Regions from separate parts of the Paenibacillus cineris genome, predicted to be linked through region 1. Evidence: a T-box and tRNA genes for the amino acid it is inferred to sense, from the RefSeq annotation. Region 1 holds a T-box; the other holds one or more tRNA genes.

Region 1 (3,279 bases):
GTCAGCTCTTCAACCGTCACACCGTAAACGAGGCCGCCCAGCACGCCGGTCTTTGCACCATAATCATCCGGTTGCAGGGTCGTGATCCCGAGCTTCTTGGCAAAGCTCCAGGCGTTCTGGATTCCGACAACGTTATTGTATAGTTTAAGCGCGACCGTATTCACGGAATTGTTGAGTGCGGAGCGCGCCGTCATCAATCCTTTATATCCCGAAGTTGAGTTTTTGGGAATATGATACCCTTTTTGCCAGTCCGGCAAAATGATCGGCGAATCGTCAACCACGCTTGCCGGCTGAATGGCCCCTGATTCAATCGCCGGCAGATAAGCGGCAATCGGCTTCATCGTCGATCCCGGCTGGCGGATCATCTGGGTCGCATAGTTCATCTGTTCTTTGTTAAAATCGCGGCCCTCGATCATGCCTAGAATGGCGCCGGTCTTGTTGTTGATCATCATGGCCGCCGTTTGCTCGGCCCCCTTGGTTTTGCTGTCAGGAGAGAAGTTGCTGTCATCCTCGGCGATTTTATGCATCGTATTGTACACCTTTTTATCAATGGTGGTATAGATCCGATACCCGCCCGTGCTGAGCTGCTGCCGGGCTTCTTCAAGCAGGTCGCCGTCCTGCTTCGCATCGTCCCCGGGAACCTTGCCTTCCGCCTGCTCATTCAGCTGCATGATGATTTGGGCGCCTTGGCGCTCCGTTTCCATCATCAGATAAGGGAAGGTGGCGTATGCCTTCTCCACATGGGGAGCCAGCTGCTTACGGATGTCGAAAGCGAGCGCTTCCTTGTACTGCGCCTCCGTGATTTTGTTCTCCTCAAGCATCCGCCGGAGCACCAAATGCTGCCGGTCGATGGCGCGTTTAAAGTTGGCTTCGTTAAACTCGCCTTTGCCGTTGAAGGCCGAATATCTGGAAGGCAGCTGAGGAAGACCGGCCAAATAAGCCGCCTCGGCGACGTTCAATTTACTGAGATCACTAATATTAAAAATGCCTTTGGCTGCGGCCTGAATACCGTACAGATTGTAGCCGCTGGATCCGTTGCCGAACGGAACCTTGTTTAAGTATGCCGTTAAAATTTCTTCTTTCGTCATAAACCGCTCCAGCCGGAGCGCGAGCAAAATTTCCTTGAATTTCCGGTCTTCCGTTTTGTCCAGGTTCAGGAAAACGCGTCTGGCCAGCTGCTGGGTGAGCGTGCTTCCTCCGGTCTGCACGGATTCATGCAGAAGCTTCTGTTTGACGGCACGGAGCGTGCCCTTGATGTCAACACCCTTATGTGTAAAAAAGTTATTGTCTTCAATCGATACGACGGCGTCGATGACGATGGGCGGTATCTGCTTATACTCCACGGGGCGCCTGTCCTCATCGGTCCGAAGCTGTCCGATGGGGGTGCCGTCACGGAAGTAGGCGAATCCCGTAATGGAGTTCTCGCTCATCTTCTGGTCAATCAATGCCCTGGAACGGACCGGATCATCCTTCACGATGGAAGTGAGGTACCCGGCTGCCGTACCGCCGGCGAACAGCGCTCCCATAACGATAACGACCAGCGTCCACATCGCGGTAAGGCCGATGATGCGGCCGTAGGACCGTTTTTTCGGAGCGGTCTGCTCTTCCGGCTTTTGTTTGTTATCTTCAACCATTCGTGGCTATCCTCCTTTTGACGGAACTATTATAGCATAAATTGCGTATTTTGAATGCAGAGATCGAATCGTGGCCAAATGGATGGCAATCATTGACTTTTTTCGGGTGTGTGGTATAAATAGGGTTAATCCAAAAAGAACATATCGTCAAAAGGCAAAGAAAGACTCCAGTAGAAGGGAGCCTGGGCTGATCAGAGAGCCGGTGGGTGGTGCAAACCGGCAGCCTCTCCCTTTGAATTACCGTCTTGAGCCGTCCGGAGGAACGCGCGTCACCAGGAGCGTAAGTAGTCTGGCACCGGACCTGGCAGTCCGTTATCGTAATGAAGTGAAAGCAGTGGGTGAAAGGGGATCGTCCCCGAAACGGCTGCTTTAATTAGGGTGGTAACGCGAGCAGGCTCCTTCTCGTCCCTTGGGACGCGCAGGAGCCTTTTTGCTGTACATTCTAACGGATCAGAGAGAGGTTGATGACGATGAACTGGGAACAACTCACGCCGGCCCAGAAGGAAGAGATTGAACGCCAACTGGCTGTCATCAGGAGGGGGACGGTCGAAATCCTGCCGAACGAAGAGCTGGAACGCAAGGTAATCCGGTCGGTTGTGCAAGGACGTCCGCTCAAGGTAAAGCTGGGTCTTGATCCATCCGCTCCGGACATTCATATGGGGCACACGGTAGTGCTGCACAAGCTGCGGCAGTTTCAGGAGCTGGGCCATGAGGTGCAGCTGATCATCGGGGATTTCACGGGCCGGATCGGCGACCCGACCGGGAAATCGGAAACCCGCAGGCAGCTGACGGAAGAGGACGTGAAGCGGAATGCGGAAACCTACCAGGCTCAGGCGTTCAAAATATTAAGTCCGGACAAAGCGAAGGTATACTACAACTCCGAATGGCTCGGACCGATGACCTTTGCCGACGTGATCGGGCTCGGTTCCAAAGTGACGGTGGCCCGGATGCTGGAGCGAGACGATTTTTCCAAACGGTATGCCGGCGGTCTCCCGATCAGCATTCACGAGTTTTTCTACCCGCTGATGCAGGGCATGGATTCGGTGGCGCTGGAGACGGATATCGAGATCGGCGGTACGGATCAGACGTTTAATCTCATGATGGGCCGCACCTTGCAGAAGGAATACGGGGCAGAACCGCAGGTGGCGGTTACGCTGCCGCTGCTGGAAGGGCTGGATGGCGTGCAGAAGATGAGCAAAAGCCTCGGCAATTACATCGGAATCGATGACGCACCGAACGAAATGTTCGGCAAAACGATGTCGGTGCCGGATGGTCTGATGGTGAAGTACTTCGAGCTGGCCACGGATATAACGAATGAAGACCTTCGGATTCTGCGCGAAGGATTGGAAGGCGGCCGTATCCACCCAAGGGATGCCAAAATGAGCCTGGCGGCAGCCTTTGTCCGGATGTACCACGGGCAGGAGGCGGCCGAAGCGGCCCGGCAGCATTTCGTCACGGTCTTTCAGCAGCGTGCGCTTCCTGAAGATATCGAGCTGCGCGATATCCCCGCAAACGAGCTGCAGGGAGGGGCCATCCGGCTGGTCCGGCTGCTGACCCTCATCGGATTTGCTTCTTCCAACAGTGAAGCCAGAAGGAGCATTCAGCAAGGATCGGTCAAGCTGAATGAAGTGAAAATCGAGGATCC
Region 2 (3,279 bases), 4.1 Mb from region 1:
CTGATTCATCCGCTGCTGAAGTCTGAGGGTTTCCATCCGTGCCGCGTAGTATTGACGTTTGCTGTACACGGTTTGGTACTCCAATTTCAGGTCGTTCAGTTGATTTTCCAGCTCGGTGAGCGACTGGCGGGTTGTATCCAGCAGTCCTCCGTATTGCTCGAGCTTTTCTTCATAGATTATTTTTTCCTGCAGTGCGAGCTTGGCTAGATGATCCTCGCCGGCCTTCAGAGCCAGCAGCGCCTGCTCCTCACGCTTTTCCTTCATGTTGGATGCCTGATCCACTTGCTGCTTCAGCTGTCTCACGTGAGCGGAGTACTGCTGAACGAGCTTCTCGGCTTCCATAATATCGTCACGCGTTGATGCCAAAAACTGATCGATCAACCGTACCGGGTCCTGACTTTGTTCCAAACGTTCATTTAATGTCGCTACGGTGATATCCCGTACCCTGCGAAATACGCTCATCTGTTTTTGCTCCCTCCTTATAAGCTGTGATCGCCTATTCGTTTGATTGTATTTATTAAAGGTAATTCTTTGTTACCGTTACATCCACTTCGACGACTTCTTACCTTTCAGCAGCATAATCCCGAACACTACCAGGGCAATTCCCAGCAGCGGTCCGATGATCCAGGACAGCTTCGCCAGAAGTCCCATGACACCGAATGCGAGGATAATCGTACCGATGACCACCTTACCTCTGCGAATTCCATAATAGCCGAGCACGATCATCAGGATCGGGAAGATCAATCCGATCAGCCTGCCGAATAATGGAGCGAATACTCCCAGGAGCATCAGTGCCCCGATTGCGATCAATACGATCGCCCAACCAGAAGTTTTATTTGTTCTCATGCATTGTCACCGCCTTTCGTTTGTATCAACCTTATGACTCTATTTTAGGTTCAATCCGGGTTTTCCAAAACGGACCCAAGACGGTTTTTAATCCTAGACCTAAGTCGGGGGAAGGCTCGGACCTTAGACGAAGCAAGCTTTTCTGCATGTAACGCGGCAGCCACATCCTCCACTGGCAGCTCCAATTGCCCGTTTATAGGGCATGATCAACACGCTATGGAACTTCAATGAGCAGTTTACTTATACAATGCTTGGGATAGGGAGTCGTTGGAGGCTCTGAGCAAGGGATTTAGCACTTAGCTAAAGAAACATTGAGCCTGTTTAGCCCAGGTAAAGCCGGCTGGAATGGTTTATCAACTTTAAACAAGGATGGGGAAAACGTTCAAAGGGAGTAATGGTATAACGAACGGATTGATCAGAGGATCTTTTTCAAGGCTGCTGTACACCCTCTTACTCCCATCTTACGAGGACACGTCATATAAAGAGAACATCTATGCGGATATGACCTACATAAAACAAACATGATACGAATTAAATACCATACAGTCATAAATTAACGCAATACGAATTATAATGGCCGTCTTTCAGCGGGATATCATCAGGTGGCTGATTGGAAGGAGAAGTGCAAGTGTACAGCAGGATGAGGGATTAACGAACGACGAACGATGGCTCGGTGTACAATGTTAGTCTATACAAGAAAAAGCCTTGGATATTTTCCAAGGCTTTTCTCTATGATGCCGGTGAAGGGACTCGAACCCCCACGGTTTCCCTCACGATTTTGAGTCGCGCGCGTCTGCCAATTCCGCCACACCGGCATATTCAGTTAAAAAAATGGCGCGCCCTAAGAGATTCGAACTCCTGACCTTTTGATTCGTAGTCAAACGCTCTATCCAGCTGAGCTAAGGGCGCATATGAAGTTAATGGAGGCGCCACCCAGATTCGAACTGGGGATAAAGCTTTTGCAGAGCTGTGCCTTACCACTTGGCTATGGCGCCGAAATCAAATGGAGCGGACGACGGGAATCGAACCCGCGACCCTCGCCTTGGCAAGGCGATGCTCTACCGCTGAGCCACGTCCGCTTAAACTGGCTGGGGATATAGGATTCGAACCTATGCATGACGGAGTCAAAGTCCGTTGCCTTACCGCTTGGCTAATCCCCAACAAGATTGTCATTATAAGTTATGGGGCGATCGATGGGACTTGAACCCACGAATGCCGGAGCCACAATCCGGTGCGTTAACCCCTTCGCCACGACCGCCATAATAAAAGATATGAAGCTGTATTTCGAATGGCAGGGGCAGCAGGAATTGAACCCACACTAACGGTTTTGGAGACCGCTGTTCTACCTTTAAACTATGCCCCTATAATAAAACTGGTGGAGGCTGATGGATTCGAACCACCGAACTCGTACGAGAACAGATTTACAGTCTGCTGCGTTTGGCCACTTCGCTAAGCCTCCATATGGTGCCGGCGAGAGGACTTGAACCCCCAACCTACTGATTACAAGTCAGTTGCTCTACCAATTGAGCTACACCGGCTTTTATGCTTATTATTAAATTCATGGTGGCTCGGGACGGAATCGAACCGCCGACACGAGGATTTTCAGTCCTCTGCTCTACCGACTGAGCTACCGAGCCTAATTTTGTTTCTATCAAGAGTATTATTGCAACAAACTAAACTCTCAAGAAAATAAATGGCGGAACCGACGGGATTCGAACCCGCGATCTCCTGCGTGACAGGCAGGCATGTTAGGCCTCTACACCACGGTTCCACGGCCAATTATGTATCTCCATAAATAAGGAGATAAATTGCGGGGGCAGGATTTGAACCTGCGACCTTCGGGTTATGAGCCCGACGAGCTACCGGACTGCTCCACCCCGCGTCATTAAAAAATATTTATTTTCTTTAAAGTATACATGGTGGAGGCTGAGGGGATCGAACCCCCGACCCTCTGCTTGTAAGGCAGATGCTCTCCCAGCTGAGCTAAGCCTCCATAAGAAACACTTTTAATATCTTAGCAGATAAACCACTAAAAAGGCAAGCATTTTTTCTTTTGGATTCTCATTCCTGAAGCTAATAATTAAAGTGGTGACCCGTATGGGATTCGAACCCATGTTACCTCCGTGAAAGGGAGGTGTCTTAACCCCTTGACCAACGGGCCAAACTATAATGGCGGAGAGAGAGGGATTCGAACCCTCGAGACGCTTTTGGCGCCTACACGATTTCCAATCGTGCTCCTTCGGCCAACTCGGACACCTCTCCATAATGGCTCCCCGAACAGGACTCGAACCTGTGACAACTCGATTAACAGTCGAGTGCTCTACCAACTGAGCTATCAGGGAACAATATTTAATTCAAGTGTTTGATCACTTGAAAACTAGATACGAAACGAATCTACATTTTATATTTTTTGGATAAGCCCTCGACCGATTA

Evidence for each region. The T-box of region 1 lies ahead of tyrS (tyrosine--tRNA ligase). A T-box ahead of a tRNA ligase gene usually reads a tRNA of that ligase, here a tRNA-Tyr.
Region 2: it has a tRNA-Tyr gene. The T-box ahead of tyrS (tyrosine--tRNA ligase) is inferred to sense a tRNA for this amino acid. The anticodon was not compared.

The regions. Positions count from the first base shown of each region.
Region 1 covers NZ_BORU01000001.1:4,075,411-4,078,689, reverse strand. Annotated here, with positions in the region: gene KI379_RS19000 (transglycosylase domain-containing protein) at 1-1,634, opposite strand, end outside; T-box leader at 1,783-2,047, shown strand; gene tyrS (tyrosine--tRNA ligase) at 2,105-3,279, shown strand, end outside.
Region 2 covers NZ_BORU01000001.1:99-3,377, reverse strand. Annotated here, with positions in the region: gene KI379_RS00095 (PspA/IM30 family protein) at 1-462, opposite strand, end outside; gene KI379_RS00090 (LiaF transmembrane domain-containing protein) at 541-846, opposite strand; tRNA gene KI379_RS00085 (tRNA-Leu) at 1,582-1,661, opposite strand; tRNA gene KI379_RS00080 (tRNA-Arg) at 1,679-1,755, opposite strand; tRNA gene KI379_RS00075 (tRNA-Cys) at 1,768-1,841, opposite strand; tRNA gene KI379_RS00070 (tRNA-Gly) at 1,851-1,925, opposite strand; tRNA gene KI379_RS00065 (tRNA-Gln) at 1,932-2,006, opposite strand; tRNA gene KI379_RS00060 (tRNA-His) at 2,029-2,104, opposite strand; tRNA gene KI379_RS00055 (tRNA-Trp) at 2,136-2,209, opposite strand; tRNA gene KI379_RS00050 (tRNA-Tyr) at 2,220-2,305, opposite strand; tRNA gene KI379_RS00045 (tRNA-Thr) at 2,309-2,384, opposite strand; tRNA gene KI379_RS00040 (tRNA-Phe) at 2,408-2,483, opposite strand; tRNA gene KI379_RS00035 (tRNA-Asp) at 2,541-2,617, opposite strand; tRNA gene KI379_RS00030 (tRNA-Met) at 2,655-2,728, opposite strand; tRNA gene KI379_RS00025 (tRNA-Val) at 2,764-2,839, opposite strand; tRNA gene KI379_RS00020 (tRNA-Glu) at 2,933-3,007, opposite strand; tRNA gene KI379_RS00015 (tRNA-Ser) at 3,017-3,108, opposite strand; tRNA gene KI379_RS00010 (tRNA-Asn) at 3,113-3,188, opposite strand; partial or broken rRNA gene KI379_RS00005 (23S ribosomal RNA) at 3,257-3,279, opposite strand, start outside.